DNA from 2 places in the Hamadaea sp. NPDC050747 genome. Region 2 is predicted to be linked to the other one. Evidence: riboswitches for the same ligand, from Rfam matches in the RefSeq annotation. Region 2 holds a riboswitch; the other holds the start of a gene.
What was found. A riboswitch is a leader RNA that binds a small molecule or an ion and turns the genes downstream of it on or off. The one in region 2 is predicted to bind thiamine pyrophosphate.
Positions count from the first base shown of each region.

Region 1: another riboswitch for thiamine pyrophosphate. It lies ahead of thiE (thiamine phosphate synthase); the one in region 2 lies ahead of AB0H43_RS25645 (ECF transporter S component).

Region 1 is NZ_JBFAHM010000003.1:82,632-98,013, forward strand. It holds gene AB0H43_RS06780 (CBS domain-containing protein) at 1-985, opposite strand, end outside; gene AB0H43_RS06785 (ATP-binding cassette domain-containing protein) at 1,095-2,795, shown strand; gene AB0H43_RS06790 (glycoside hydrolase family 18 protein) at 2,878-4,185, opposite strand; TPP riboswitch at 4,334-4,442, shown strand; partial or broken gene thiE (thiamine phosphate synthase) at 4,434-5,030, shown strand; gene thiO (glycine oxidase ThiO) at 5,213-6,190, shown strand; gene thiS (sulfur carrier protein ThiS) at 6,187-6,378, shown strand; gene AB0H43_RS06810 (thiazole synthase) at 6,381-7,175, shown strand; gene thiD (bifunctional hydroxymethylpyrimidine kinase/phosphomethylpyrimidine kinase) at 7,226-8,017, shown strand; gene thiC (phosphomethylpyrimidine synthase ThiC) at 8,096-9,619, shown strand; gene AB0H43_RS06825 (DinB family protein) at 9,627-10,124, opposite strand; gene AB0H43_RS06830 (hypothetical protein) at 10,287-11,396, opposite strand; gene AB0H43_RS06835 (uroporphyrinogen-III synthase) at 11,471-12,586, opposite strand; gene nirD (nitrite reductase small subunit NirD) at 12,583-12,951, opposite strand; gene nirB (nitrite reductase large subunit NirB) at 12,948-15,382, opposite strand, start outside.
Region 2 is NZ_JBFAHM010000010.1:384,036-399,417, forward strand. It holds gene hrpA (ATP-dependent RNA helicase HrpA) at 1-135, opposite strand, end outside; gene AB0H43_RS25590 (glycine--tRNA ligase) at 268-1,647, opposite strand; gene AB0H43_RS25595 (hypothetical protein) at 1,784-2,272, opposite strand; gene AB0H43_RS25600 (antibiotic biosynthesis monooxygenase) at 2,284-2,622, opposite strand; gene AB0H43_RS25605 (metal ABC transporter substrate-binding protein) at 2,714-3,628, shown strand; gene AB0H43_RS25610 (ABC transporter ATP-binding protein) at 3,625-4,383, shown strand; gene AB0H43_RS25615 (metal ABC transporter permease) at 4,602-5,474, shown strand; gene AB0H43_RS25620 (transcriptional repressor) at 5,474-5,872, shown strand; gene AB0H43_RS25625 (hypothetical protein) at 6,050-6,667, shown strand; gene AB0H43_RS25630 (acyl-CoA dehydrogenase family protein) at 6,763-8,676, opposite strand; gene AB0H43_RS25635 (TIGR03943 family protein) at 8,840-9,553, opposite strand; gene AB0H43_RS25640 (permease) at 9,550-10,560, opposite strand; TPP riboswitch at 10,628-10,785, shown strand; gene AB0H43_RS25645 (ECF transporter S component) at 10,877-11,467, shown strand; gene AB0H43_RS25650 (ATP-binding cassette domain-containing protein) at 11,467-12,792, shown strand; gene AB0H43_RS25655 (energy-coupling factor transporter transmembrane component T) at 12,789-13,523, shown strand; gene AB0H43_RS25660 (isoprenyl transferase) at 13,855-14,640, opposite strand; gene recO (DNA repair protein RecO) at 14,676-15,382, opposite strand, start outside.

The DNA of each region.
Region 1 (15,382 bases), on a different contig from region 2:
GATAACGCCCGGTCGGCGTGGCCATCGGCGCGCGGGCCACGAAGACCTGGGCGGCGACGGCCGGGGAGACCTGCGGCTCGCGTACGCGGGCCAGGGCCTCCGCCACGGTGGCGTCCGGGGTCAGGACCACCGGCTCGGAGGTCATCACCGAACCGGCGGTGCCCTCGGCGTAGATCATGAGGGCGCGCACTGACGCCGACTCGTCCGGCTCCATCAGATCCAGCAGCACCTGCTGCTCCACCTGGGGCAGTTCGGCCAGCAGGTCGGCGGCGTCGTCCGGGTCCATCTCCTCCAGGACGTCGGCGGCGCGTTCCCGGTCGAGGAGCGCGATGATCTCGACCTGGTCCTGTTCGGGCAGCTCGGCGATGACGTCGGCGAGGCGCTCGTCGTCCAGCGCCTTGGCGACCTCGTTACGCCGCGGATCAGGCATTTCCTGGAGGGCGTGCGCCAGGTCGGCCGGGCGCATCTTCTCGAGCACCGCCAGCAGCGACTCCGTGCCCTGCTCGGCCACCGGGGTCAGCAGGCCCTGCACCTCGTCCCACTCGACCTGATGCACCTGGCCACGACGGGTGAGCCGCCCGGTCACCTCGCGTACGGCGAGCCGGCTCAGCTTCCACTCGCCGTTCCGGTCGGGCTCCATCGCGACGTCCACGACGGTCGCCGGCTTGTCGCGGTCCACGATGGTGACCCGCCGATCCAGCAGCTCTTCGAGGACCAGCATCTCGCCCGGCCGCTTCTCGAAGCGACGGAGGTTGAGCGTGCCGGTGTTGAGCATGACGCTCTCGTTGTCGATCGAGGTCACCCGCCCGATGGGCAGGAAGATGCGCCGCCGCATGGGCATCTCGGCGACGATGCCGACGACCCGGGGCGGCTGCGAGGTGACCCGGGCCACCGCGTCGCGTACCCGACCCACCTGGTCGCCGTTGGGATCGAAAACGGCGAGGCCGGCGAGCCGCGCGACGTAAACCCTGGTCGTCGTGGCCACGACAACAGCCTAATCGGACTCCCGGCGCGTTACGCACAAGATCCCCGCGCTCCGCCCATGAGGAAATGCACGTGCGAGTGAAGGCCCTGATCAGGCAAGATTGCCCGCCGTGGGATACGTGGATGTGGCCGGCGTCGCACACACCCTGCCGGACGGCCGGGTGCTCTTCTCCGACGTCTCGTTCCGAGTCGGCGAGGGCGCCAAGGTGGCCCTGGTGGGGCCGAACGGTGCGGGCAAGACGACGCTGCTGCGGATGGTCGCCGGTGACCTGCCGGTGAAGACCGGCGTGATCAGCCGGTTCGGCGGGCTGGGCATCATGCGGCAGTTCATCGGCATGCTCGGCCACGGCCGGGCGGCCGGTGGCGCGCTCGGCGAGGACACCATCCTGGCCGAGTTGGCGTTGTCACTGGCCCCGCCCCTGGTACGCCAGGCGGGCGACCGCCTCGTGAAGGCGGAACGGGAGCTGGCGGCGACCGAGGCGCGTGGCCGGTTCAGCAAGTCCGCCGAGCAGGCCCAACTCCGGTACGCCGAGGCGCTGACCGCCTGGGGCGAGTCCGGCGGATACGAGTTCGAGGTGCTCAGCGACACGGTCAGCACCCTCGTGCTGGATCTGCCGTGGGACCGCACCCGGGACCGCCCGGTGCGTACGCTCAGCGGCGGCCAGCAGAAACGCTTCGCCCTCGAGCTGCTCCTCCGGGGTCCGGAGGAGGTTCTGCTGCTCGACGAGCCGGACAACTTCCTCGATGTGCCGGCCAAGCGCTGGCTGGAGCGGCGGCTGCGGGAGTCGGACAAGTCCGTGCTCTACGTCTCGCACGACCGGGAGCTGCTGAACCAGACCGCCGACCGGGTCGTCGCCGTGGAGGGCAACTCCGCCTGGGTGCATCCCGGTGGCTTCGCGAGCTGGCACGACGCCCGGTACGCCCGCCACGAGAAGATGGAGGAGGACCGCCGTCGCTGGGACGAGGAGCACGAGAAGCTCCGCCAGCTGATGCTGATGTACAAGCAGAAGGCGGCGTACAACTCGGACATGGCCTCCCGCTATCAGTCGGCGCTGACCCGGTTGCGCAAGTTCGAGGAGGCCGGCGCCCCGCCGCTGCCGCCGAAGGACCAGGAGATCAAGATGCGGCTCTCCGGGGGCCGCACCGGCAAGCGTGCGGTCATCTGCGAGCAGCTGGAGCTGGAGAACCTGACCTTCCCGTTCGACCTCGAACTCTGGTACGGCGACCGGCTCGCCGTGCTCGGCGCGAACGGCACCGGCAAGTCCCACTTCCTGCGGCTGCTGGCCCGGGGCGGGACCGAAGGCGTCACCAGCAGTGTCGACGGCGGTACGCACGCCCCGGTCGCGCACGGCGGAGTCGCCCGGCTCGGCGCGCGTGTCCTCCCGGGGCACTTCTCACAGACACACGATCGGCCGGAGTTGTTCGGGCGTACCCTCGTGGAGATCTTGTGGCGGGGCGACGATCATCGCCAGGGCATGGACCGGCACACGGCCATGCGCGCCCTGGACCGGTACGAGCTGGCCAAGCAGGGCGACCAGAAGTTCGACACGCTGTCCGGCGGGCAGCAGGCCCGGTTCCTGGTGCTCCTGCTGGAGCTGTCGGGGGCGACGCTGCTGCTGCTCGACGAGCCGACCGACAACCTCGACCTCGCCAGCGCGGAGGCGTTGCAGGAGGGCTTGGCGAAGTTCGAGGGGACGGTGATCGCCGTGACGCACGACCGGTGGTTCGCCAAGTCCTTCGACCGCTTCGTCGTCTTCCAGGGCGACAACGAGGTGGTCGAGACGTCCGGCCCCGTCTGGGACGTCCGCTAGGGGTGATCATTGCGCCAGCAATGCTGTAACAACGGACATTTTGTCGGCTGAAACAGCATGGCTGGCGCAATGATCACGCGGGTCAGGCGAGGCCGGTGTGGATGGCGGTGGTCAGGTCACCGGTCGCGGTGTCGCCGTCGAGCGACCAGACCATCGTCCCGCCGAGCCCGTTCGCCTTCACGTACGCCGTCTTCTGGGCGATCGACCGAGCGTCGTCGTAGGACCAGAAGCTGGTGCCGCTGAGCTTCCACACCGCCCCGGCGACCGGGTCGTAGAAGGTGGGGCCGCTCTTGGCGATGATCTTCTTGTAGTCGTCGATGCCGTCCTCGTAGGTGCCCCGGGCCGGCCCGGTCGAGGTCTGGTAGAGACCGTTGTTGGTGCTGGACACCCCGGCCCAGCCGCGGCCGTAGTAGGGGATCCCGAGGACGAGCTTGGCGGCCGGCGCCCCCTGCGCCCGGTAGTGCTGGAGCGCCTGGTCGGCGGAGAACCGCTGCGGCGCCGGGTCGGCGGCGGGGGAGTAGAGCTGGCCCTGGTGGTTCGAGATCGGCTCGTACGCCCCGTGCAGGTCGTAACCCTGCACCGTGGCGAAGTCGAGGTAGCCGAAGACGGCGGGGTCGATGCCGGCGTCGATCTTCGCCGGGTCGGCCGGGAGGAAGGCGGTCAGCGAGAAGGCCCGCCCGACCTGAGCCCCGTACGCGTCGAGCTGGGCGCGGAACTCGGCCAGCAGCGCCACGAAGTTCGCCTTGTCCTCGGGCCGGATCACGTTGCCGGTGTTGCCCTCCGAGGCCGGCCATTCCCAGTCGACGTCGAAGCCGTCGAAGACCCCGTACGCCGATCCCGGTCCACCTTGGACGGAGCTGCCGATGAGCGGCAGGTTGCCCTTCAGGAACATGTCGATGCAGCTGGCCACCATGGCCTGCCGGGACGCCGGGGTGAGCGCGGCGTCGGAGAGGTACTTCGACCACGACCAGCCGCCGATGGACAGCTGCACCTTCAGGCCCGGGTGCAGCGCCTTCAGCTTCCGCAACTGGTTGAAGTTCCCGGCCAGCGGTGTGTTGTACGCGTCGCCCACCCCGTCGACCGATTCGGACGCCTTGAAGCGCTTCTGGTAGTCGGCCCAGGCGTCGCCGACGCCGGCCTCGTTCGCCTCGAAGCACTTGCCGTCGGCGCCGACGTTGGCGAAGGCGTAGTTGATGTGGGTGAGCTTGTCGGCCATGCCTGAGGTGTGGACGTTCTTGACGGTGAAGTTCCGCCGGTAGATGCCCCACTGGGTGAAGTAGCCCACCTTGACGTAGGAGCCGGCGACGGCTGCGTCTGTTGTGGACGCTTGGGCCGGATTGGCGACGCCGGTGAGGGAAGCGGCTAGGACGAGGGCGAGAACAGCGCGCACGAACACCTCCGGATCGGGAAGCAGGTCGGAAGAAGTGAGCCGAAGGTATATTCGAAAGGTTTGTTAACCAATAGACGAATGGATGAGTATCACGTCGCGATCGTGACGCTGGTCTTGCGCTTCGCGACGCAGCGTGGTTAGTCTGCGCGAGACAACCCACGGGAGTCCGGTGCACCGGGCTGAGAGGGGGCTCAGTAGCCCCGACCGTAGAACCTGATCCGGATCATGCCGGCGCAGGGAGGAGTGCGATGCGGGTTCCCCGTCTTCACATCGTCACCGACTCGGTCGACATCGCGCGAGCCGCGCTGTCCGGTGGCGCGCCACTGATCCAGGTCCGCGTGGAGGACTCGGTCACCGACCGGGCCCTCTACGACCTCGCGAGCCGGATCGCGCCCTTGTGCGCGGAGCGCGGCGCGATCTGCGTCGTGAACGACCGGCCGCACATCGCGGTCGCATTGCGGACCGCGGCCGTCCACGTCGGAGCCGACGACCTTCCGGTGCACGCGACGCGTACGGTGCTCGGCGGCAGCGGCCTGATCGGAGCGAGCGCGCGAACGCCTGAGCGCGCGCGTCAAGTCATCGCGGAGGGCGCGGACTACCTCGGCTGCGGCCAGGTCAATCCCAGCTTCACGAAAGACGTCGCCGCCAACGTGATCGGGCTCGGCGGGCTGATCGCCGTCGTCGGGGCGGCGCAAGGCGTACCGGTCATCGCGATCGGCGGGCTCACCCTGGCCGACGTGCCGTCGGTGCTCGCGGCGGGCGCGTACGGGGTCGCGGTGATCGGCGCGGTCCGAGACGCGGCGGACCCCGCGTATGCCACCTCCGCCCTACTCGCGGCGGTCACATCGGCCACGCTCGCGACCCAAGATCCGCGCCAGATCAGGGATCACGGTCGAATCATGGCGCAAGATTCGACCGAGAACCCTGATCCAGCGCCAAAGGGGGCCGCGCGCAAGGGGGCCGCGCGCAAGGGGGCCGCGCCAAAGGGGGCCGAGCCGGAGGGTGCCGAGCCGGAGGGGGCGGGGCGGTGAGGGTCGCGGTGGTGGGCGCCGGGCCGATCGGTCTGGCCTGCGCGTGGCGGCTCGCCCGACGGGGGCACGCGGTCACCGTCCACAGTGACGGCGCGCCGGGCGCCTGGCACGCGGCCGCGGGCATGCTGGCCCCGGTCGCCGAGGCCGCGTTCGGCGAGCATCGCCTCACCGAGCTGCTGGTCGCCTCGGTCCAGGCCTGGCCGGCCTTCGCGGCGGAGCTGGGCGACGTCGGCTACGCCCGATCCGGCTCGCTGCTGGTCGGTGTCACCGCCGCCGACCAGGCCGAGATCGCGCGCTATCGCTCCTATCAGGACAGCCTCGGGCTGCCCGTCGAGGCGCTGTCCGCGGGCGAGCTGCGGCAGCGAGAGCCCGCTCTCCACCCAGGGGTACGCACAGGGGCGCACACGGAGATCGATGCTCAGGTGGACCCGCGCCGGCTGGTTGAGCGCCTGACGTCGGCCGTACGGGCGGCCGGGGCGGCCTGGGCCGGCAAGGTGTCCGACCTGTCGGAGGTGGACGCCGACGTCACGGTCGTGGCGGCCGGCTGCGGCACCGCCGCCCTCACCGGCCTGCCGATCCACCCCGTACGCGGAGAGACCCTGCGACTGCGCGGTGGCCCGACGCTGACTCACTTGATTCGCGGATACGTCCACGGCCGGCACGTCTATCTGGTCCCCCGAAGCGACGGCGAGATCGTCGTCGGTGCGACCTCGACGGAGGAGACCGATCCCCGGCCGAGCGCCGGTGGCGTGCACGAGCTGCTGAGCGACGCGATCGCCCTGGTGCCGGGCGTACGCGAGGCGGTGTTCGCCGAGGTCTCGGTGGGTTTCCGCCCGGCGACCCCGGACAACCTGCCGATCGTCGACGTCGTGCGGCCCGGCCTGGTGGTCGCCGCCGGGCACTACCGCAACGGGATCGCGCTGACGCCGTGGACGGCCGAGCGCGTCGTGACCTTGGTGGAGGCGGCCCGGTGATCACGGTCAACGGAACGGAACGAGATCTGCTCGGCAGCGTCGGCGAGCTGGTCGCGGTCGTCACGCCGGAGCGACGGGGAGTGGCCGTCGCGGTCAACGGCGAGGTCGTGCCGCGCGGTGAATGGGACACCTGCCTTCTCGCCGACGGCGACTCGGTGGAGATCCTCAGCGCGGCGCAGGGAGGCTGACCATGGACACTGCGCTCAAGATCGGCACCGATGTCGATCCACTCATCCTCGACGGCGGCGAGTACGCCAGCCGCCTCATCCTCGGCACCGGCGGCGCGACCAGCCTCGACGCGCTCGAACGGGCAATCACGGCCAGCGGAGCCGAGATCGTGACCGTCGCCCTCCGCCGCGTCGGTACGCATACCCGGGGTCTGGTCGCGTTGCTCGACCGGCTCGGGTTGCGCATCCTGCCGAACACGGCCGGCTGCTACACCGCGGCCGACGCGGTGCGTACGGCACGGATGGCGCGGGAGGCGTTCGGCACGAACTGGGTGAAGCTCGAAGTCGTCGGGGACGAGCGCACGCTCCTGCCGGACGCGGTCGAACTGCTCGCCGCCACGGGAACCTTGGCTGCGGAGGGGTTCGCCGTCTTCGCGTACACGGGGGACGATCCGATCCTCGCCCGGCGGCTGGCCGAGGCTGGAGCGACTGCGGTCATGCCCGCCGGCTCGCCGATCGGCTCGGGGCTCGGCATCGGCAATCCGTACCACATCGAGTTGATCCGCGAGTTCGTCGAGGTCCCGGTGATTCTCGACGCCGGAATCGGCACCGCCAGCGATGCGGCCCTGGCCCTGGAACTCGGATGCGACGCCGTGCTGGTGGCCAGCGCGATCACCCGCGCCGCCGACCCGGCCGCGATGGCGGCGGCCATGCGGCACGCCGTGCTCGGCGGACGGCTCGCCGCCCACGCCGGGCGTATCCCGCGCCGCCGGGAAGCGCGTCCGTCCACGGCGAATCTCGGGATAGCCGAATGGTGACTCACTCCTTGTCCGACAACGGATCATCCGCTCGGGCGACCGTAAAGGGCATGCAGACCCCACCAGTCGCGCTGACCGTCGCCGGTTCCGATCCGGGCGGGGGCGCGGGAATCCAGGCCGATCTGAAGGTCTTCGCCGCCCACGGTTGTTACGGGACGAGCGTCATCACCGCGTTGACGGCGCAGAACACGCTCGGTGTGCACGACCTCTACCTCATCCCGAGTCCCGTCGTGGGTACGCAGCTCGCCGCCGTGCTCGACGACATGCCGGTGGCGGCGGCCAAGGTCGGCATGCTCGCCTCGGCCCAGGCCGCGGCCGAAGTGGCGGCGCGGGCTCGCAACGGCGCCTTCCCACACCTCGTCATCGATCCCGTGCTGCGCGCCTCGACCGGCCGGAGCCTGGGCGTACGCGCGGCGATCGAACGGCTCCTCCCGTACGCGACGGTCGTGACGCCCAACCGGGAGGAGGCCTCAGCCCTGGTCGGTTGGGAGGTCACCACTCCGGCCGACATGGCGGGGGCGGCCTCGCAGCTCGCGTCGGGGCGCGGCGACGTCACCATCGTGATCACCGGCGGCGACCTGCCGGGCGAGGAGTCCGTCGACGTGGTGTGGACGCAGCACGGCGCGAAGTCGCTGCGGGCACGGCGGGTCCCGACCTCCAACAACCACGGCACCGGATGCACCTTCTCCGCCGCGATCACCGCCTTGCTGGCGCACGGGGCCGAGGTGGACAACGCGATCCGGCTGGCCAAGGAGTACGTCGCCCGTGCGCTCACCGGCGCGGTCGACTGGCGGCTCGGCGCCGGGGCCGGGCCGCTGGATCACTTCGAATGGCGGCGCTGACCGCATACGCGGTCACCGTCGGCGTCCACAGAAGAATGGAGGCTGCTTGTGGCCGCAGAAACCCGAAATCTCGCAGTATTGCGAGAGAAAGTGTATGAAGGCCCGCTGCAGGTGCCCAGCACCCGGCTGACCCTCACCGACGGGTCCACCGTCCAGCTCTACGACACCTCGGGGCCCAGCCGCGCTGTGCGTACCCGATGGATAGCGGAACGACGGCGGGCCGGACAGCCGACCACCCAGCTGGCCTGCGCGCGAGCCGGGATCGTGACTCCGGAGATGGAGTTCGTCGCGATCCGCGAGGGCGTGCCGGTCTCGCTCGTGCTGGCGGAGGTGGCGGCGGGGCGGGCGGTGATCCCCGCCAACGTCAACCACCCCGAGCTGGAGCCGATGATCATCGGCTCCGCGTTCCTCGTGAAGGTCAACGCCAACATCGGCACCTCGGCGGTCACGTTCGATCTCGACGAGGAGGTCGAGAAGATGCGCTGGGCGACGAAATGGGGCGCGGACACGGTCATGGACCTGTCGACCGGACCGCGCATCCACGAGACGCGGGAGGCGATCCTGCGCGAGTCGCCGGTGCCGATCGGCACGGTCCCGATCTATCAGGCGCTGGAACGGGTCAAGGGTGATCCCACCCGGCTGAGCTGGGAACTCTTCCGCGAGACCGTCATCGAGCAGGCCGAGCAGGGCGTGGACTACATGACGGTGCACGCCGGAGTGCTGCTGCCGCACGTGCCGTTGGCCGCCGACCGGGTGACCGGCATCGTGTCCCGCGGCGGGTCACTCATGGCCGCCTGGTGCCTGGCCCATCACGAGGAGAACTTCCTCTACACGCACTTCGCCGAGCTGTGCGAGATCTTCGCGGAGTACGACATCACCTTCTCGCTCGGCGACGGGCTCCGGCCGGGCAGCATCGCCGACGCGAACGATCCTGCTCAACTCGCGGAGCTGAAGACCCTGGGCGAGCTGACCACGATCGCCTGGGCGCACGGCGTACAGGTGATGGTCGAAGGTCCCGGACACGTCCCGATGCACAAGATCAAGGAGAACGTCGACCTGCAACAGGAGTGGTGCCACTCCGCGCCGTTCTACACCCTCGGTCCACTCACGACGGACATCGCGCCGGCATACGACCACATCACGAGCGCCATCGGCGCCGCCATGATCGCCATGTACGGCACCGCGATGCTCTGCTACGTCACCCCGAAGGAACACCTCGGGCTGCCCGACCGGGACGACGTCAAGGCCGGGGTGATCGCGTACAAGATCGCGGCGCACGCCGCCGACCTCGCCAAGGGCCACCCCGGGGCGCAGGCCCGGGACGACGCGCTGTCCAAGGCCCGCTTCGAATTCCGGTGGGAGGACCAGTTCGAGCTGTCCCTCGACCCGGACACCGCACGGGCGTACCACGACGAGGAACTTCCCGCGCCCGCCGCGAAGACCGCGCACTTCTGCTCCATGTGCGGGCCGAAGTTCTGCTCGATGCGGATCAGCGCCGACCTGCAGGCCGACCTACGCGAGTACGCCCAACAGGGCATGCGGGCGAAGTCGGCGGAGTTCGCAGCCGGCGGCGGGCGCGTCTACCTGCCCGTCGTCCCGTAGAACCGGGTCAGGCCCCCGTCTCGCCGTCGACGCATTCGCGGAGGAGGTCGGCGTGGCCGTTGTGGCGGGCGTACTCCTCGATCATGTGCAGATAGACCCAGCGCAGGTCGAAGGTGGTGCCCCGGCCGTCGACGAAGGTCTCGTCGAGCGACCGGCCGGTGACCGTCACCCGGGCCGCCTCGACCTCCTCCCGGAACGCCGCGAAGTCGGCCGCGGGATCCGACGACGCCGACCCGTTGAAGTCGTAGTCGGGGTCCTCCTCGGTGCAGAACAGGTCGCCGACGTCGGCCCCGTCGAACTGCCGCCGGAACCACCAGCGTTCCACCTCGGCCATGTGGCGTACCAGGCCGAGCAGGCTCAACGTCGAGGGCGGCACCGACTGCCGGCGGAGCTGGTCGTCGGTGAGGCCGGCGCATTTCATGATCAGGGTGTCGCGGTGGAAGTCGAGCCAGGCGTCGAGCTGCGTACGCTCCTCGCCGTGCCGAGGGGCCTTCGTGCGGTTCACAAGGGGTGCGGTCACGCCGGAGACGCTACCGTCCGCCCGCCACCCGTTTTCGCGGTCGCGCCCGCCGCCTCGCGCTGCCCGCGTTTGGCGCTGGATCAGGGTTCTGCGTCGAATCTTGGCCCAAGATTCGGCCGAGAACCCTGATCCAGCGGGAAGGTTTGGTCAGCCGAGGGGGCGGGGGACGTAGCCGCCGCGGTCCTTGGCCGAACCCGACGTCGTCGCCGAGGGGGCCGGCTCGCGCGGCTCGCCCAGTGCGGAGACCCAGTTCTCGACGGCGTCGTTCGTCGGGCGGGGCTTCGTAGTGTGCTTCGCACTCGGCTTCGGAGTGGGCGCGGACGTCGTGCTCGGTGCGGACTTCGCGGTGGGCGAGGGCTTGCGCTCGCGGCGCGACAGCGGGTCGCTCTTGGCGGTGAAGTCCGCGGAGTCGGCGGAGCCCGAGGCGTCCAGCGCGGCCGCCGCGAGCGTCCCGACGTCCGAGGCAGCGTCCGCGGCTGCGTCCTCGGGCTCCCGCCGGGGCGGCAGCGCCACGATGACCGACGCGACGAGGCCGGTGACGACCGCGCCCAGCGCGGCGATCCACGGCAGTTTCTGGAAGTCCGACGAGCCCGGACCGACGATGGCGTACGCCAGGGCGACGGTCGCCGGGCCGGCCGCGCCGCTGAGGGCGACGGCGAGCCGGTGGTGGTGGCGCAGCCGGGCGGTCAGCGCGACGACGACGCCCAGGAGAGCAGCGATCGCGGGCAGCCCGAACAGCTGGGCGTCGTCCACGACAGCGGGCGACAGCCCGAGCCCGGCCAGTCCGCCGAGGCGCGGCGGCTCGTCGGCCGACTTCGCCACGCCGCCCGCGATGAGACCCCACGTGACCAGGGCGTACGCCGCGGTGCTCCAGGCCAGCGAGCGCGCGCTGAGCATGGCGAACGCGAAGACGAGGCCGGCGGCCGCTCCGATGACCAGCGCAAGCCCGGCCTGCAACGCCGGATCGCCGTTGGGGATCTGCGCGTGCCGGGCCGGGAGGAGGGCGAGAGCCGTGCCCGCCGCGCCCCCGACACCGGCGGCGACAGCGGCGCTGACTCGAAGGCCGAGTCCGTAGGTGCGGGCGCCGACGGCGGTCCCCACGACGACCGCGATCACGGCGAACCAGCCGAGGAACACGGCCTGGGCCGCCCAGGCGTCGTTGTCGGCGTAAGTGCCGTCGAGGCGCAACACGTCCAGCACGGTGGCGACGCCGACCTGCCCAGCTCCCATGAGCGCCGCGAAAACGAACGCGGACACTGTCGCACGACCCCAGGTCTTCACGCGCCAGACGTTAGAGCCACCAGGCCGTTCACGCCAGTGGGGCGAGCAAATCAGTCCACGGGCAGGCGATAGCCGCGTTTGACGACGGTCTGGACGAACCTCGGACCGCCCAACCCGGCGCGCAGCCGGGCGACGGCCATCTCGACGGCGTGTTCGTCCGCGCCCCGGGGCAGCGACGGCAGCAGAGCCGCCCGGGAGAGCACTCGGCCGGCCCGGGTCGCCAAGGCGCGCAGGACCGCCATCGGCGCGGGGGCGAGCGGCTTGAGCTGTCCGTCCACCACGGCGGCGTGGCCGCGCAGAGTCAGCTCGTGCCCGGCGACGTGCAGCGTGACCGCCCGTTTGGGCAGCTCGTCGGTGAGTGATCGGACCAGTGCCCCGAGCCGGGCTCGGGCCGGGGTGACGACCGGAATGCCCAGATCGGTGAGCGGAGCCGCCGTCACCGTGCCGACGCAGGCGGCCAGCACGTCCGACCGCAACGCCTCGACACACTCGGTCCGCGCCGGTCCGGCCGCGTCCAGCAGCGCCTGGACGGCGGGAGCGGAGGTGAACGTGACGGCGTCGATGAGCCGGCCGTGCACGAGGTCGACCAGGCGCTGCAACGGGGCCGGGTCGTGCGGCGGCGCCCATCGGTAGACCGGCACCTCGATGACCTCCGCCCCGGCCGAGCGCAGGGCGGCGCAGAAGTCGGGTTGCTGGTCACCGTGCAGCTGGACGGCGATGACCTCGCCGTGCACGCCCCGGGCCAGGAGGTGGAAGAGCACTTCGTCGCAGCTCTCCGACTCCGGCGACCACTGGTCGAACAGCCCGGCCGCCCGCGCCGCGCCGCGCGCCTTCGGCCCCCGGGCCACCAAGTACGCGCTGCCCAGCACCTGGCGCAGCGCGTCGCCCAGCCCCCAGCCCTCGGCCGCCTCCAGCCAGCCGCGCATGCCGATGCCGGTGTTCGCCACGACGATGTCGGGTGGGCTGGCCAGGCATCGCCGGGTCGCCTCGCGCAGCTCGACGTCGTCGGGGAGCGGCACGATACGCAGCGCGGGCGCGATGACCACTCGGGCGCCCCGCCGTTCGAGCAGCGCCGCCAACTCGTCGCGCCGCCGGTCGGCCGTCACGCCGATGGTGAAACCGGCCAGCTCACCCTCCGTCTGCGTACCGGCGGCGACGGACGTCATGCCGGCACGCTCAGGGCGAGGGGCTCGCCGATCTCGACCACCCCGTCGCGTACGCGGACCGCCCAGGCGCGCACCCGCACGGTCGGATCGTCGAGGCAGTCGCCCGTACGCAGATCGAACGCCTGCTTGTGCATCGGCGACGCGACCGTCGGCACGTCTCCCCGGGTGCCGACGATGCCCCGGGACAGCACTGAGGCGCCGGTGAACGGGTCGACGTTGTCCAGGGCGTACACGTCGCCGGTGAAGGTCCGGAAGATCGCGACCGGGACGCCCTCGACGAGCGCGGCGACCCCGCGTTCGATCTCCAGGCGGCTGATCGAGCAGATCGGCGTCCAGACGGCGAGGTCGGCGAAGGCGGTGGTCATGACTTCCTCCCGGTGAGCGTGACAGGAACCGGCCGGGCGGGCACTCGTTGCCCGCGCTCGGTCTCGAAGCTGATCGAGGGGTCGGGGGTCTCCGGCGCGTTGACGAACGAGACGAACCGGGCCAGCCGCTCGGGATCGTCCAAAGTGGCCTTCCATTCGTCGGCGTACGAGCCGACGTGCTGGGCCATCGCCGCGTCCAGTTCCGCGCCGAGGCCCAGGGTGTCGTGGACGATGACGTCCCGCAGGTGGTCGAGGCCGCCGTCCAGGGACTCCAGCCAACTCGCCGTCCGCTGCAGGCGGTCGGCGGTCCGGATGTAGTACATGAGGAACCGGTCGACCGTGCGGATGAGTTCCTCGGTGGACAGGTCGGTGGCGAGCAGGTCGGCGTGCCGGGGCCGGAAGCCGCCGTTGCCGCCGACGTACAGGTTCCAGCCGTTCTCGGTCGCGATGATCCCGAAGTCCTTGCTCCGGGCCTCGGCGCATTCCCGGGCGCAGCCCGAGACGGCCGACTTGATCTTGTGCGGCGCCCGCAGGCCCCGATAGCGAAGCTCCAGATCCACCGCGAGGCCGACCGAGTCCTGTACGCCGTACCGGCACCACGTGCTGCCGACACACGACTTCACGGTCCGCAATGCCTTGCCGTACGCGTGCCCGGACTCGAACCCGGCGTCCACCAGCCGCTGCCAGATCTGGGGCAGTTGCTCCACCCGGGCGCCGAACAAGTCGATCCGCTGCCCGCCGGTGATCTTCGTGTAGAGCCCGAAGTCCTTGGCCACCTCGCCGATGACGATGAGCTTCTCCGGGGTGATCTCCCCGCCGGGGATCCGGGGCACCACCGAGTAGGTGCCGTCCTTCTGGATGTTGGCCAGGAAGTGGTCGTTGGTGTCCTGCAACGCCGCCTGCTCGCCGTCGAGCACGTAGCCGTTGGTCAGCGAGGCGAGGATCGAGGCGACGACCGGTTTGCAGATGTCGCAGCCCCGGCCCTGGCCGTGTGCGGTGATCAGTTCGGAGAAGGTCCGGATGCCGCGGACGCGGGCGATGTCGAACAGCTCCTGACGGCTGTGCGTGAAGTGCTCGCAGAGCGCCTTCGACTGGTGCACACCGCATTCGCTGAGCAGGCTCTTGAGCATCGGTACGCACGAACCGCAGGTCGTGCCGGCCCGGGTGCACGTCTTGATCGCCGGGACGTCGGCCGCGCCGTCGCGGATCGCGTCGACGATGGCGTCCTTGGTGACGGCGTTGCAGGAGCAGACCTGCGCGGTGCCTGGCAGTGCTCCGGCTCCGGCCGCCCCGGCGGAGTCTCCGGCGAGCAGCGCGATCGGCGGCCCCGGCAGCGGCCCGCCGAGGCTGGCCCGCAACGTCGGGTACGCCGACGCGTCCCCGACGAGGACGCCGCCGAGCAGCGTCTGGGCGTCGTCGGAGAGCAGGAGTTTGGCGTACACCCCGTTGGCGCCGTCGTGGTAGACGACGTCGAGCGGGCCGTCCGCCGCCCCGAACGAGGCGACGTCCACCCCGAGCAGTTTCAGCTTCGTCGAGGTGTCCGGCGTCGTCATGACGGCGTCGCCGCCCACGATCCGATCCGCCACCACTTCGGCCATCGCGTAGCCGGGGGCGACGAGTCCGTAGGTGCGCCCGTCGGTTCCGTCGAGACTCAGGGCGGCGCATTCGCCGATGGCGTACACGTCGGGGTCCTCGGTCGCGCAGCCCGCGTCCACGAGGAACCCGCCCCGCGGTCCCAGCGCCAGGCCCGCGGACTCGGCCAGTTCGTCCCGGGGGCGGATGCCGGCCGCGATCACCACGACGTCGGCGTCGACCGAGCCACCGTCGCTGAAGGTCAGGCCGGTCACCTCGTCGACGCCGAGGACGCCGGCGCAAGCGCGTCCGGTGTGGACGCTCAAGCCGAGTCCTTCGACGTGTCCCTTGAGGACGGCGCCACCGCCGTCGTCCACCTGCAACGGCATGAGCCGCGGTGCGAACTCCACGACGTGGGTGGTCAGCCCGAGCAGGCGCAGCGCGTTGGCCGCTTCCAGGCCGAGCAGACCGCCGCCGAGCACCGCGCCGACCCGACGGCCCTCGGCGTACGCCTGGAGCGCTTCGAGGTCGTCGAGGGTGCGGTAGACGAAGACGCCCGGCAGGTCGGCTCCGGCGATCGGCGGCACGAACGGGCGGCTGCCGGTCGCGAGGACGAGCTTGTCGTACGCGTACTCGCCGGCGTCGGTCCGCACGATCCGGCGCGCACGGTCGATCCCGGCGACCGTCTCACCCAGCCGCAGGTCGACGCCGTCCGGCAGGTCGCCCAGGGCCAGGTCGGAAGCGCTGACCCCGTCGAAGAAGGCGGACAACCGCACCCGGTCGTACGCCGGCCGCGACTCCTCACCGAGGACGGTGACACGCCACTGTCCGGCGGTGTCCCGGGCGGAGAGGGCCTCGA
Region 2 (15,382 bases):
GGCGGTTTCCGGGAGGGCTGACCGGATCTCGGGTCGGCGCGGCCTGCGGCGGCGATTGGCGGCTTTTCGCGGCGTCTGTCCGTCTGCGGGGCGCTGCGTCGGGCGCTCGGGCCGGCTCTCCTCGGGTGTGCTCATGTCACCCGCCAGGGTATCCGCTGCCCTCGCCCGCCCTCACCTGGATTTCGGCGTGATCGTTGCGCCAGCCATGCTGTTTACTCGGGCATTTCGCCGCCCGAACCAGCATGGCTGGCGCAATGATCAGGAAACTCAGCAGCCGGGCAGGCGCTCGGTGAGGTAGGAGACGAGCCCGTCGAGGGGGACGCGCTCCTGCGTCATCGTGTCCCGGTCGCGAACCGTCACCGCGTCGTCCTCAAGGGTGTCGAAGTCGACGGTGACGCAGTAGGGCGTACCGATCTCGTCCTGGCGGCGGTAGCGACGGCCGATCGCCTGGGCGTCGTCGAAGTCGACGTTCCAGCGCTGCCGGAGCGTGGCGGCCAGCTCCCGGGCCTTCGGCGACAGCTTCTCGTTACGCGACAGCGGCAGCACCGCCACCTTGACCGGCGCCAGGCGCTTGTCGAAGCGCATGACGGTGCGGACGTCGACGCCGCCCTTGGTGTTGGGCGCCTCGTCCTCGTCGTACGCGTCGAGCAGGAACGCCAGCACCGCGCGGGTCAGGCCGGCCGCCGGCTCGATGACGTAGGGGAACCAGCGCTCGCCCTTGTCCTGATCGAAGTAGGACAGGTCGACGCCGGACTCCCGCGAGTGCGTCGAGAGGTCGAAGTCGGTCCGGTTGGCGATGCCCTCCAGCTCGGAGAACTCGGTGCCGCCGAACTGGAAGCGGTACTCGATGTCCACCGTGCGCTTGGCGTAGTGGGAGAGCTTCTCCTTCGGGTGCTCGTAGAAGCGCAGGTTCTCGGGGTCGATGCCGAGGTTGACGTACCAGTTCCAGCGCTCTTCGAGCCAGTACTCGTGCCACTTCTCGTCGGTGCCGGGCTCGACGAAGTACTCCATCTCCATCTGCTCGAACTCACGGGTCCGGAAGATGAAGTTGCCGGGGGTGATCTCGTTGCGGAAGCTCTTGCCGACCTGGGCGATGCCGAACGGCGGCTTCTTGCGGGCGGAGTTCGCGACGTTGTTGTAGTTCACGAAGATGCCCTGAGCCGTCTCGGGCCGCAGGTAGTGCAGGCCCTCTTCGCTGTCGACGGCGCCGAGGAAGGTCTTCATCATGCCGTTGAACATGCGCGGCTCGGTGAAGGTGCCCTTGTTGCCGCAGTTGGGGCAGTTCAGCTCGGCCAGGTCGAAGATCGCGTCCGGCTTCTTCGCCAGGAACGCCTCTTCGAGGTGATCCGCCCGGAACCGCTTGTGGCACTTGGTGCACTCGGTCAGCGGGTCGGTGAACTCCCGGACGTGGCCGGAGGCCTCCCAGACCTGGCGGGCCAGGATGACGGCCGAGTCGAGGCCGACGATGTCGTCGCGAAGCTGAACCATCGAACGCCACCACTGGCGGCGGACGTTCTCCTTCAGCTCGATGCCCAGCGGACCGTAGTCCCAGGCCGATCGAGTGCCGCCGTAAATCTCGCTGGACGGAAAGACGAAGCCTCGCTTCTTGGCGAGATTGACGACCTTGTCGATGCGATCCGCGGGCATGAGTGTGCTCCTTCCATGGAGGCTGCCACCGGCTGGATGTCGGCGGGGTTGCCGCTGGGGTCTCCCCAGACGACCATATGGGCCGGTCCGGCGACCGGCACTCGAATAACGCTACTGGAGGCGCGAAGACACCCGCTCAGGCGGTGCCGCAGATCTCGATGTGCCCGGTCGAGCTGTTCTGGGTCAGCTGATACGTCACGCTCCGGTCCGGACCGGACGCGTACTCCAGCTGAACGGGCATCTGGAGGGTGTTGAGATCCACCTCACCGAGGGTGTAGCCGGTGCTGGTGGTGACATCCCGCTCCAGCGCCTGGAACTCGTCCAGGTCGTAGCGCTTGCGCATCTCTTCGCACACCAGGTCGTACGCCTCGGCGGGCTTGCCCCGCTCCAGGGCGTCGAGATAGCGGGTGACGGTCTGATTCGCCTGATCCTCCACCGCGCGTACGCCGGTGATGGCGAGCCCGACCAGCAGGGCGATGCCGCCGCCGCAGAACAGCAGCAGCGCGGCCGCTCCGGTGCCGAGCCCCCACCAGAGGCGCGTGGTCGACCCCTCGGTCGGGGCCGCGACGAAGGGCGGCCGGGCGCCGGGGCCGGGCGGGACGCCCTCAAGCGTGGGCTGCGTCACGGTCACCGACTCTATACAACGCGATCGCTCGTCCGCGGCTCGACGGGTCCGCCGGGCGGGGCGCTGGCGAGCGACTCGTACGCGACCGGCTCGTAGAGCGACTCGGCGAGCAGCGGCGTGGCGGTCATCTTCACCTCGAAGGCGCCCAGCGCCCGCCGGTACGCTCCGACGTTGGCCCATTCCGTGACGAGGCACCAGGACGCGGGCTCGTCCAGCGACCGGGTCAGCTCCCCGCGCAGGTAGCCGGGCCGGGCGGCCAACGCCGCCAGTGCCGCGTGGGCGCGCTCGACGAAAGCCTCGACCCCGTCGCCGGACTCGGGGCTGACCACGAACCTGTTGAAGACCAGCATCCTGATCGTCCTCCTCCGGTTGTACAGCGTAATGGGTCCCAACATGAAAACGCTTTTGACAATCATTCTCATTTAGGGGAAAGTGGTGACCATGAGACTTCGCCACCTCCTCACGGTCGCGACGGCGGGCGTTCTGGTCGCCGGCGGCCTGGCTGCGTGCGGGACGGACGACCCGAGCGCCGACGGCAAGCTGTCCGTGGTCGCCGCCTTCTACCCCCTCCAGTTCGTCGCCCAGCGCCTCGGCGGCGACGCCGTCCAGGTCACCAACCTGACCGCGCCGGGCGCGGAGCCGCACGACCTCGAGCTCAGCCCGAAGCAGCTCGCGCAGATCGCCGAGGCGAAGGTGGTCGTCTACCTCAAGGGGCTGCAGCCCGAGGTGGACAAGGCGATCGATGCGCAGGCGAAGGACAAGGCGATCGACGTGCTCTCGCTGGTTCCGACGCTGACCGCGACCGGCGAGGAGGCGGCCGAAGCGCCGGAGCTGCAGGGCAAGGACCCCCACGTCTGGCTCGACCCGACCCGGCTGTCGACCGTCGCCGCGTCCGTCGCGGCCAAGTTCGCCGCCGCCGACCCGGCCCACCAGGCGCAGTTCACCGACAATTCCGCGAAGCTCGCGGCCGACCTGGCCGAACTGGACATGGAGTTCGCGACCGGCCTGAAGACCTGCCAGCGCAAGGAGATCTTCACCAGCCACGCCGCCTTCGGCTACCTCGCCGACCGCTACCACCTGACGCAGATCGCGCTGACCGGGCTGGACCCCGAGCAGGAGCCGACCGCGCAGGCGCTGGCGCACATCGCGGCGGACGCGAAGAAGTACGGCGCGACTACGATCTTCTCCGAGACGCTGGTCAGCCCGAAGATCTCCGAGACGATCGCCAAGGAGGTCGGGGCGAAGACGGCGGTCCTCGATCCGCTCGAGGGGCTGCCCGCCGGATCCACCGGCGACTACCTCTCGGTGATGCGGCAGAACTTGACGGCGTTGCAGAGCGCACTGGGGTGTTCGTGACGGAGGTCCTGCAAGTCCGGCACGGGGTGGTCGCGTACAGCGATCGCCCGGTGCTGCGTGGCGTCGAACTGACGGTGCACGGCGGCGAGGTCGTCGCCCTGCTGGGCGCGAACGGGTCCGGCAAGTCCACACTGATCAAGGCGGCGCTGGGACTCGTGCCGCTGGCCGCCGGCGAGGTCCGCCTCTTCGGCACGCCGCTGCGCCGGTTCCGGCAGTGGTCCCGGATCGGCTACGTCCCCCAGCGGCTCGGGGCCGGCGGAGGCGTACCGGCGACGGTCGGCGAGGTCGTGGCGGCCGGGCGGCTCGCCCGCCGAGGGTGGCGTCCGGCGTCCGCGGCGGACAAGGCGGCGGTGACGTCGGCCATCGAGGCGGTCGGTCTCGCCGATCGGGTACGCGATCCCGTCGCGACCCTGTCCGGCGGTCAGCAGCAGCGTACGCTGATCGCTCGCGCGCTGGCCGGTGAGCCGGAGCTGCTGATCCTCGACGAACCGACGGCCGGGGTGGACGCGGCCAGCCAGGAGACCTTCGCCGGGGCGCTCGGCGACTTCGTGGCCAAGGGCGGCTCGGTGGCCCTCGTGGCGCACGAGCTGGGACCGTTGACGCCGCTGATCGACCGCGCGGTCGTCCTGCACGACGGACTCGTGGCGCACGACGGAGCGGTGCCCGAACCGGCGGGGCACCACGCCCATCCGGAGCACGACCACGTCCACCCGCACGCGCCGCACAACCCGCCGAGTCTCTGGGAAGCCCCATGAGCGACCGCAGGTCGATCATCGGCAAACACAGTCTCACTCATGCGGTCGCCGGCCGCAGGACGGTGATCGCATGAGCGACCGCAGGTCGATCATCAGCCAGCACAATCTCACTCATGCGGTCGCCGGCCGCAGGACGGTGATCGCATGAGCGACCGCAGGTCGATCATCAGCCAGCACAGTCTCACTCATGCGGTCGCCGGCCGCAGGACGGTGATCGCATGAGCATCTTTGCTTATCAATTCATGCAGTATGCGCTGCTGGGCACCGCGATCACCGGGCTCACCGCGCCCGCTCTCGGCGTCTACCTCGTGCAGCGGCGGCTGTCGCTGATCGGCGACGGCATCGGCCACGTCGCGCTGACCGGCGTGGGCATCGGCGTCCTGATGCACAAGTCGCCCGTGCTCGTCGCGACGGTGGTGGCGATCATCGGCGCGGTCGCGGTCGAGATCATCCGCGAACGCAGCAAGACCTCGGGCGACATCGCGCTGGCCATCCTCTTCTACGGCGGCATCTCCGGCGGCGTGTTCCTCATCGGACTGAGCGGCGCCAGTCAGGGCCTCAACGCGTTCCTCTTCGGTTCTCCGCTGACCATCACGAACGCCGACATGGTCACCATCGTCGTGCTCGGGGTGGCCGTCCTGGTCGTCTCGATCGGGTTGCGTCCTTGGCTGTTCGCGGTCTGCCAGGACGAGGAGTACGCCAAAGTCGCCGGCCTGCCGGTACGTACGCTCAATGTGATCGTCGCCGTGACCACGGCCGTGACCGTGACCACCGCCATGCGCTCGATCGGCTTGTTGCTCGTGAGCGCGTTGATGGTCGTGCCCGTGGCGACCGCGCAGCTGGTGACCCGCGGCTTCCGCAGCACGATGGCCTTGTCGATGGCGCTGGGACTGACCAGCGCGGTCCTCGGCGTGGTGATCGCCGGGCCGTCGGACACCGCCGTCGGCGCGACCGTCGTCCTCTTCGCGATCGCGTTGTTCCTGGTCGTGGCGGTAGGATCGGCGGGCCTGCGGGCCTGGCGGCGGCGGTCGATCCCGGCCGGCCACCCGGCCTGCGACCCACCCGATGTGCTCCTGAAAGTGGATCGCTGATGACCGCTCCGCGCAACACCCGTCAGCGCACCGCCGTCGCGGCTCTGCTCGCCGAGGTCGACGGCTTTCACAGTGCCCAGGAACTGCACGCGATGCTGCGCGATCGCGGCGACACGATCGGGCTGACCACGGTCTACCGGACGCTGCAGGCGCTCGCCGAAGCCGAGGAGATCGACGTCATGCGGCCGCCCGGCGGCGACCACCTCTACCGGCGGTGCAGCGACACCCATCACCACCACCTGGTCTGCCGCTCGTGCGGGGCGACCGTGGAGGTCGAGGGGCCGGCCGTGGAGAGCTGGACGTCCAAGGTGGCGGCCGAACACGGCTACTCCGACGTCAGCCACACGCTGGAGCTGCTCGGCACATGCTCGGCCTGCGCCGCCTCCCCCTCCGCCTGATCACTGCGCCCAGCCACCCGCCCCCGCTCGCGTGATCATTGCGTCAGCCATGTCGTTTCGGGCGGCGATTTGTCCGCCGAAACAGCATGCCTGACGCAACGATCATGCTTGGGGACGCAGCATGCCACCCTCGGGGCGTAAGGCCTATTCGCGGCGGCGAATGGGCACTATGGACGTATGCCGAAGCTCTACGCGGAAAAGCCCTTCCGGTTCGCCCGCCAGCTCTTCGCCGACGTCTTCGTCGTAGCCTGGACGGCCGCCTGGATCTGGCTCGGCCATCGGGTGTTCGAGCTGATCATGAAGCTGGCCGCACCGGGCCGCAAGATGGAGGACGCCGGCACCGGGCTGGCCGACAACCTCGCCGACGCACAGTCCAAAGCGGACGGCATCCCTCTGGTCGGCGACAAGCTCGGCGTACCGTTCGGCAAGGCGGCCGAGGCCGCCCGGTCGCTGGCCGAAGCCGGGCAGGGTCAGCAGGACGTCGTCCACGATCTCGCCCTCATCCTGGGCTGGGCCATCGGCGGTCTGCCCGTCCTGCTGGCGCTCGTGCTGTGGCTGCCGTTGCGGGTGCGGTGGGTGCGGGCGGCCAGCGCGGCGAGCCGGTTGCGGCGCCGTCGGGGCGGTGTCGAACTACTCGCGTTGCGAGCACTCACGAGCGCTCCGTTACGCCGGCTCGCCACCCTCCCTGACGACACGGCCAGCCAGTGGCGCGCCGGTGACCCCGGCACCATGGACAGCCTGGCCGCCTTGGAACTACGCCGCCTCGGCCTGCGTACGCGGCTCGCGCCGCGCTAGCCGACAGCGCTGGATCAGGGTTCTGGCTCGAATCTTGGGGCAAGATTCGACCTGGAACCCTGATCCAGCGGCCCGAGTAGGGCGGTGCGAGAGGGTCAGCGCTGGACGTGCGGGAGGCGACGGCGTACGTCGGTTTCAGTGGACGGGCCGGGCTCCCAGGTCGCTACCCACTCCCCCGACTCCGGCGGCGGCAGGATGCCGTCTTCGAGGAAGGCGTACCGGCCGTCGACGATGCGGGACGAACCGCGTACGTCGTCGGCGTCGGTGTTGTGGTGCAACCGGCGGAACGCCCGCTCGGCCCGATCACGGGCCTGCCGGCAGAACAGGTCGGCGAGTTCCCGCTCCTCGGGCCGGCCGGACGCCTGGGCGCGTACGCAGGTCGCCGCGATCGCGAACAGCTCGGCTCCGATGTCGACGATCCGGCCCAGGTAGCTCTGCTTGTACTCCATCCGGCCCTGCCAGCGGGCCATTCCCCGGAACGTCTGCCGGGCCAGCTTGCGCGACGACCGCTCCACGTACCGCAGATGCCGGCCCAGGTCGCCGTAGTCGGCGTACCCGTGGAAGGAACCGCGACCGACCACGAGCGTGGGCAGCCAGCGGGCGTAGAACCCGGCGGCGCGCAGGCCCGCGCGGACCTTGCGGCCGGTCGGGGCCTTGGGGTCGATGATGTCCCCGGCGACGCTGAGGTGCTGGTCGACCGCCTCCCGCGCGATGAGCAGGTGCATGATCTCGGTCGAGCCCTCGAAGATGCGATTGATCCGCAAATCGCGGAGGATCTGCTCGGCCGCGACGCCCCGCTCGCCCCGGGCCTCCTGCGAAGCGGCGGTCTCGAAGCCGCGCCCGCCCCGGATCTGCACGAGTTCGTCGGCGGCCTGCCAGGCCAGCTCGGAGGCGTAGAGCTTGATCAGCGCCGCCTCGATGCGGATGTCGTTGCGGTCGTCGTCGGCCAGCATGCAGCAGAGATCGAGCATGCTTTCCACGCCGTAGGTGGTGGCCGCGATGAAGGCGAGCTTGGTCGCGATGGCCTCGTGCTTGGCGATCGGTACGCCCATCTGAACTCGCTCGTCGACCCAGTCCCGCGCGACGCCGGTGCACCACTTGAGAGCGCCGACGCACGACGCGGGCAGCGACAGCCGGCCGGTGTTGAGGGTGCCGAGGGCGACACGCATGCCGCGCCCTTCCTCGCCGATCCGGTTCTCCTCGGGGACGAACACGTCGTGGAACCGCGTCACGCTGTTCTCCAGGCCACGCAGGCCCATGAAGGCGTTCCGGCGTTCGACGGTGATCCCGGCCGACTCGCTCTCGACGACGAAGGCCGTGATGCCGCCCTTACGACCCTCCGACTTCGGTACGCGGGCCAGCACGACCAGCAGCGTCGCCACCGTCCCGTTGGTCGCCCAGAGCTTGACGCCGTCGAGTTTGTAGCCGCCCTCGACCGGAGTGGCGCTGGTCCGCATCCGGGCCGGGTCCGACCCGACGTCGGGCTCGGTGAGCAGGAACGCCGACACCTCGCCGGCCGCCAGCCGAGGCAGGAAGCGCTTCTTCTGCTCCGGCGTGCCGAACATCTTCAACGGCTGCGGTACGCCGATCGACTGGTGTGCGCTCAGCAGCGCCCCGATGGACGGATTCGCCGACCCGGCCAGCATCAGAGCCTTGCAGTAGTGGAGGTTGGACAGACCGAGCCCGCCGTACTCGGGATCGATCTTCATGCCGAAGCAGCCCAGCTCGGCGAGGCCGGCGAAGACGTCGTCCGGGATGAACGCCTCCCGCTCGATCTGCGCGCCGTCGACGTTGGTCGCCAGGTACTCCCGCAGCTTCGGGAGGAACTCCTCGGCTCGGGCGGCCTTGGCCGGATCCGGCTGTGGCCACGGGCTGATCAGATCGAGCCGGAACCGGCCCAGGAACAGTTGTTTGCCGAAACTCGGCTTCTTCCACTCGTCGCGGCTCGACTCGAGGATCTCCCGAGCTTGCGCGGCGGTCACCTGCGGCTTGGCATCGGTCGCGGTCATTCGCGTACACCCCCGGTGGGACGGGATCAAGTGGTGTCGCCCTATACGTTACTGCTCAGTCCTACCCGCCGGTAGGTGCTCTGCCATTCGCGCCAGATCAGGGTTCCGGGTCGAATCTTGGGGCAAGATTCGACCGAGAGCCCTGATCCAGCGCAAAAGGGGGCTACTCGTACTGCTGCTTGGGCGGATCGACCGGCCGCCAGGAGACCACGGAGATGTACGGGATGATCTCGTCGTTGACCGCGTCCCGCATGGTCTGATCGGTGAACGTCCCGACGATCTCGACCCACGAGTCGTCGGCCATCCCGGTCGGCCCCTGGCCGGCGAAGGCCACCTTGATCGGGCGGGCGTCGGCCGCGCAGCAGGACAGGATCATGCGGCCGAGCACCTGTTTGCCGTCCGTACTGGTGACGAGGAAGCCGACGAGCTTCACTTTGCGGTCGCCGAGGGACACGCCCTTGTCGAAGACGGCGCGGGAGGCGTAGTCGAGGACGGTGATCGGCACGACGTCGCCCGGCGGCAACGGCGGGTAGTCCGATTCGGCCGCAGTGGACAGTGCGGTGCCGGACTGGCCGGCGGCGTACGCCCCCATCGCGGGCGGCGCGACGAGCAGCAGGCCGAGCACCGGCGCGATGATGAGCCAGCCCACCGCGGGTCCACCATGCGAATGATCGTGACCGTGGTCTTCCGGCTCTCCCGGTGTGCGGTACTCGTGCCACAGCGTCATGACGGCCGCCGCGACGAGCAGTGCTCCGGAGAGGACCAGGAACGGCCGGAGCCCCTCCTTGACGTACCGGAGGTAGAGGTCGCCGAGGCTGATCTTGAGTACCGCCCCGCCGAGCAGCAGCATGATGACGGCTTGCGCCTGCCGGTTCACAGGAAGATCACCCCCAGGACGCCGGCCACCCCGGTCGCCACCGCGAAGGTGGCCGGAGCGAACCGGGTGGCGAACCGGCGCCCGAAGACGCCGGCCTGCATCGAGATCAGCTTGAGGTCCACCATTGGCCCGACCAGCAGGAAGGCGAGCCGGGCGGTGAGCGAGAACTGCGACAGCGACGCGGCGACGAAGGCGTCCGCCTCCGAGCAGATCGACAGCAGCACGGCGAGCACCGCCAAGGCCAGGACGCTCAGCACCGGCCGCTGCGCGACCGCCAGCAGCCACTTCTCGGGGACGAGCACGTTGATCGTGGCGGCCGCGGCCGCGCCGAGGGCGAGGAAGCCGCCCGCGTGGATGATGTCGTGGCGGCAGGACGCCCAGAAGGCCCGGGACTTCGACTGGTCGTCGAGGTCCGGCCGGGCCGGCAGCTTGATCCACTCCGGTTTGCCGAGCCGTAGCCAGAGCCAGCCCATCCCGGTCGCCACGATCAGACTGCCGATCGCCCGGAGCACCACCATCTGCGGCTGCCCGGGGAACGCGACCGCCGTCGCGGTGAGGACGATCGGGTTCACCGCCGGGGCGGCCAGCAGGAAGGCGAGCGCTGCGGCCGGCGTGACACCGCGGCGCATGAGCGAGCCCGCGATGGGCACCGAGCCGCACTCACAGCCGGGGAGCACCACCCCAGCACAGCTGGCTACCGGAACCGCCAGCGCGGGGTGCTTCGGCAACGCCTTCGACCAGAAGCTCCGGGGCACGAAGACCGCGATCACCGCCGAGAGGACCACCCCGAAGACGAGGAACGGGGTCGCCTGGACCATCACGGAGACGAAAACCGTCGTCCACGTGCTGATCCGGGGTCCGTTGATCAGGTCGGCGACCTGCGTACGGAACAAGACCAGGAGAACGAGGAGGACGGCGAGCACCTCGACGGAGCCGACCCGCCATCGTCGCGGTCCGGCCGGTGCTTCTTCCGGCGGCCGTGGCCGGGTCGGGGAGACGGTCGTCACGAACCGGTACGCTACCGGCCCGAAAGCGGTGTAGCCTACGCCCCACAACGGAACATACAACTGAACATCAGACGGACAGGGGAGCGCACAGCGCTGAGAGTGCGTCCCGCCCCACGGCCCGAGCGGGCCGACCGGGCGGTCGCAGACCCTCGAACCTGATCTGGACAAGGCGTCGCCCTGGGGAGGGCCGCCGATGCCAGCGTAGGGAGTTCGGTCTTCACCTCATCGTTTGCGCCATGCCAGCAATCCCGCCTTGGGATCATGAGGGCATGGCGTGCGTCTTCTCCTGGTTCCCCCCTCGAACTAGGAGTCGTCCATGAACAGCAGCACCTACCGGTGGCGGACGGTCGACATCGTCGTCACCGCCGTCGTCGCCGTCGCCTTCGGCGTCGTCTTCTGGGCCTGGAACCAGCTGTGGTTCGGGCCGTTCAACGCCGCCTTCGCGGGCTTCCCGCCCGCCGGGGCCGCCATCACGGGCGTGTGGTTCCTGCCCGCGGTGCTCGCCCCACTGATCGTCCGCAAGCCGGGCGCCGCCCTGTTCGCCGAGCTGGTCGCGGCGATCATCTCCGCGCTGCTGGGCTCGGCCTGGGGCGTCACCGTCCTCTACTACGGCCTCGCTCAGGGCGCGGCCGGCGAACTCGGCTTCGCCATCGGCGCGTACAAGCGCTGGGGGCTGCCGAACGCCCTGCTCACCGGTGGTCTCATCGGGGCCGCCGCGACCATCCTCGACCTGACCACCACGTCGTACGGCGAATGGTCGGCGTCGTGGCAGATCACCTACGCCTTGATCCAGATCGCCAGCGGCGCCCTCATCGCGGGCGCGGGCTCGTTCGCCCTGGCCCGGGGACTGTCCAGCACCGGCGTGCTGGACCCGTTCCCCTCCGGGCGTACGCGCGAGCTGGTCTGATGCTGACCCTGGACGGGTACGGGTGGCGGCACGCCGGCCGCCGCGCCTGGGCGGTCCGCGGCGTCGACCTGCGGATCGACCGCGGCGAACGGGTGCTGCTGCTCGGCCCGTCCGGGGCGGGCAAGTCCACGCTGCTCGCGGCGATGGCCGGGTTGCTGCCCACGTCGTCGGGTGAGTCCGAGGGCGTCCTGAAGGTCGAGGGCCGGCCCGGCATCGTCTTCCAGGACCCGCATTCGCAACTGGTCATGCGCCGCTCCGGCGACGAGGTCGCGTTCGGGCTGGAGAACCTCGGCTGGCCGGCCGACCGGATCTGGCCCCGGGTCGACGAGGTGATGCGGGAAGTCGGCTTTCCGTACGGCCGCGATCGGCGTACGGACCAGCTCTCGGGCGGGGAACAACAGCGGCTCGTCCTGGCCGGGACCCTCGCGCCCCGGCCGGACCTGCTGCTACTCGACGAACCGACGGCAAATCTCGACCCGCAGGGCGCGGCTCAGGTGCGCCAGACGCTGCGCGAAGCGGTCGAGGCCGAGGTCACGGTGGTGCTGGTGGAGCATCGCATCGACGAGGTCCTGCCGCTCATCACCCGGGTCGTGGTCCTCGACCCGGGCGGCGGCGTCCGCGCCGACGGACCCCCGTCGCTGCTGACCGGTCCACTCGGCGACGAGCTCGCCGCCGCCGGCGTGTGGGTACCCGGCCATCCGATCCCGGCTCAGCGCGCCTCGGCGCCACCTGGTCGCACCCTCGTCTCCACTCAGGATCTCCGGGTACGCCTCAAGGCGTATCAGGATCTGGAAGTTCGAGAAGGCGAAACCGTGGCCGTGACCGGCCCCAACGGCGTGGGCAAGTCGTCGCTGGCCCTGGCCCTCGGCGGCCTGCTGCGACCGGCGGCGGGCGCGGTGGTGACGCCGGACGGCCCGCCGCACAAGTGGCGGGCGGCGGTGCTCGCGACCCGGATCGGATCGGTGTTCCAGAACCCGGAGCATCAGTTCGTGACCGCGACCGTCCGGGACGAACTGGCCCTGGGCGGTACGCCGCCCGCGCGGGTCGACGAGCTGCTGGACCGCCTGCACCTGGCCGAACTGGCCCGCGCGAATCCGTTCACGCTGTCCGGCGGCCAGGCCCGGCGGCTGAGCGTGGCGACCGCGCTGGCCGCCGCGCCGCGACTGCTGATCCTGGACGAACCGACCTTCGGGCAAGATCGTCGCACCTGGATCGAGCTGGTCGCTTTGCTCGCCTCGTTACGCGACTCCGGCCACGGCCTGCTGATCGTGACCCACGACTCCGCCCTGGTCTCCGTGCTCGCCGATCGGACGGTTCAGCTGTGACTGTGCTCGCTCGACGTGCCCCCGTGGCCAAACTGGGCTCGGCCCTGCTGCTGTCCTTGGCCGCACTGACTACTTTGGACGCTGCCGTTCTGGGCGGCATCGTGCTGCTGACCCTGCTGATCACGCCGTTGTTCGGGCTCACACCCTGGGGACTGCTGCGGCGCGCCTGGCCGGCGCTGCTGGGGGCGGCAAGCGTCGTGATCTCGCTGTCGCTGTTCGCGGCCGACCGCTCCGGCGAGGTGCTGGTGGACGCCGGACCGTTCGTGATCACCACCTCGGTCCTGTCGCTGTCGGTGAGCTACGCGCTGCGGCTGCTCGCCCTCGCCCTGCCCGCCGTCCTCGTATACGCCACCACCGACCCGACCGACCTCGCCGACTCCCTGATCCAGCACGTCAAAGCCCCAGCACGGTTCGCGATCGGGGCACTGGCCGCGTTCCGCCTGGTCGGGCTGCTGGGCGAAGAATGGCGGCTCATCTCGATGGCCCGGCGCGCCCGGGGCATCGACGCGGGCGGCAACCCCCTGCGATGGGTACGCCTGTTCGCGGGAACGGCGTTCGGGCTGCTCGTCGGGGCCATCCGCCGGGGCACTCGGCTCGCTCAGGCCATGGACGCGCGGGGGTTCGACTCCGGTACGCCCCGGACCGTGGCCCGGCCCTCGCCCTTCGGGCTCGCCGACTGGGCCCTTCTTCTCGCTGCGCTCCTCCTCGCTTCGCTCGTCATCGCTCGCTAACGCCGCCCGCCCCCTTTCCGCGCGATCATGAACTAACGGTCGTGATCAACCGGCGCGTCGTGCCCCGGGCGGCATGATCAACTCCCTAGCACTCTGATCAACAGCGAGTTCCGGGCTTGGCACGTTGCGACGACCGGCACGCTAGGCCGGTTGATTGACCGTGGTGGATCATCCGTGATCATGGTCATTTCTGCGTCGCTATGGCGACATGGAAATGACCATGATCTTGCGATGCAGCGGGGCCCGCAGGCGGCGCGGTGCCCGCAGGCGGCGCGGTGCCCGCAGGCGGCGTCAGGCGGAACCAGGCCAGGTCAGGCGGAAGCGGGCCGGGTCAGGCGGACGCGGGCGGCGGCGGGACCGGGTTCGGCAGCGCGCCGCCGAATCGCCGGTCACGCTGGGCGAACAGTTCGCAGGCGTGCCAGAGGTGGCGGCGGTCGAAGTCCGGCCAGAGCACGTCCATGTAGATCAGTTCGGCGTACGCGCTCTGCCAGATCAGGAAGTTGGAGGTGCGCTGCTCACCGGACGGCCGCAGGAAGAGGTCCACGTCGGGGACCTCCGGGTGGTACAGGTACTTCGCGAAGAGCTTCTCGTTCACCCGGTCCGGGCTGATCCGGCCTTCGGCGACGTCGCGCGCGATGGCGGCGGCTGCGTCGGCGATCTCGGCTTGACCGCCGTAGTTCACGCAGAACTGCAGGGTCAGTTTCGAGTTGTGGCGGCTCATCTCTTCCGCCGTCTCCAGCTCGTCGATCACGCTCTTCCAGAGCCGGCCGCGCCGGCCCGACCAGACGACGCGTACGCCGAGGTCGACGAACTGATCCCGGCGACGCCGGATGACGTCGCGGTTGAAGCCCATGAGGAAGCGGACTTCCTCGGGCGAGCGCTTCCAGTTCTCCGTCGAGAAGGCGTACGCCGACAGGAACGGGACGCCGATCTCCAACGCCCCCTCGACGGCGTCGAAAAGGGAGTATTCGCCGCGTTTATGGCCTTCTGTCCGGGGGAGTCCACGTTCTTTCGCCCAGCGGCCGTTGCCGTCCATCACGACGGCGATGTGGCGCGGCAGCGCTCCGGACGGCAGCGCCGGCGGGCGGGCGCCCGACGGGTGCGGAGTCGGCTCCATGGGCGCCGACCTGCGGCCGAGGCTGACTTTCCTGATCACGCGCGCTCTCCCCGATCGACTAGAGGAAGAGAGCGTAGCGCGCGTTCCATGTGCCATTGCAGGTGCGCCGCGACCAGCCCGCTGCACTGGCGGCGCTGCGCTTCCTCGGCCGCGTCGGCGATCTTCCAATCGCCGTTGAGCAGGGCGAGCATCAGCTCGATCGTGGCCGGGTGCGGATGAGCGGCGCCCGGCGGACGGCACTGGATGCAGACACTGCCACCGGCTGCGACGGAGAACGCCCGGTGCGGCCCGGGAGTGGCGCACACGGCGCACTCACCGAGCACCGGCGCCCAGCCCTCGTGTGCCATCGCCCGCAGCAGGTATGCGTCGAGCACGAGCGTCCCGGAGTGCGTGCCGTCGGCAAGTGCCCGGAACGCGCCCAAGGTCAGCAGGAACAGCCGCAGCGCCGGCTGGCCCTCCTCGGCGGTCAGCCGCTCGGCCGTCTCCGCGATCGCGCTCGCCGCGGTGTAACGCGGATAGTCCTCGACGAAGTGCTTGCCGAGCAGGGCGATCCCCTCGACCTGGGAGATCGTGTGCAGCCCGGAGCCTTCGGCCCACTGCACGTCGACGTGGCCGAAGGGTTCCAGCCGGGCGCCGTAGCGCGAGGTCATCTTGCGTACGCCCCGGGCCACCGCGCGCAGCCGCCCGTGTCGCCGGGTCAGCAGCGTGATGATCCGGTCGGACTCCCCCAGCTTCTGCACAC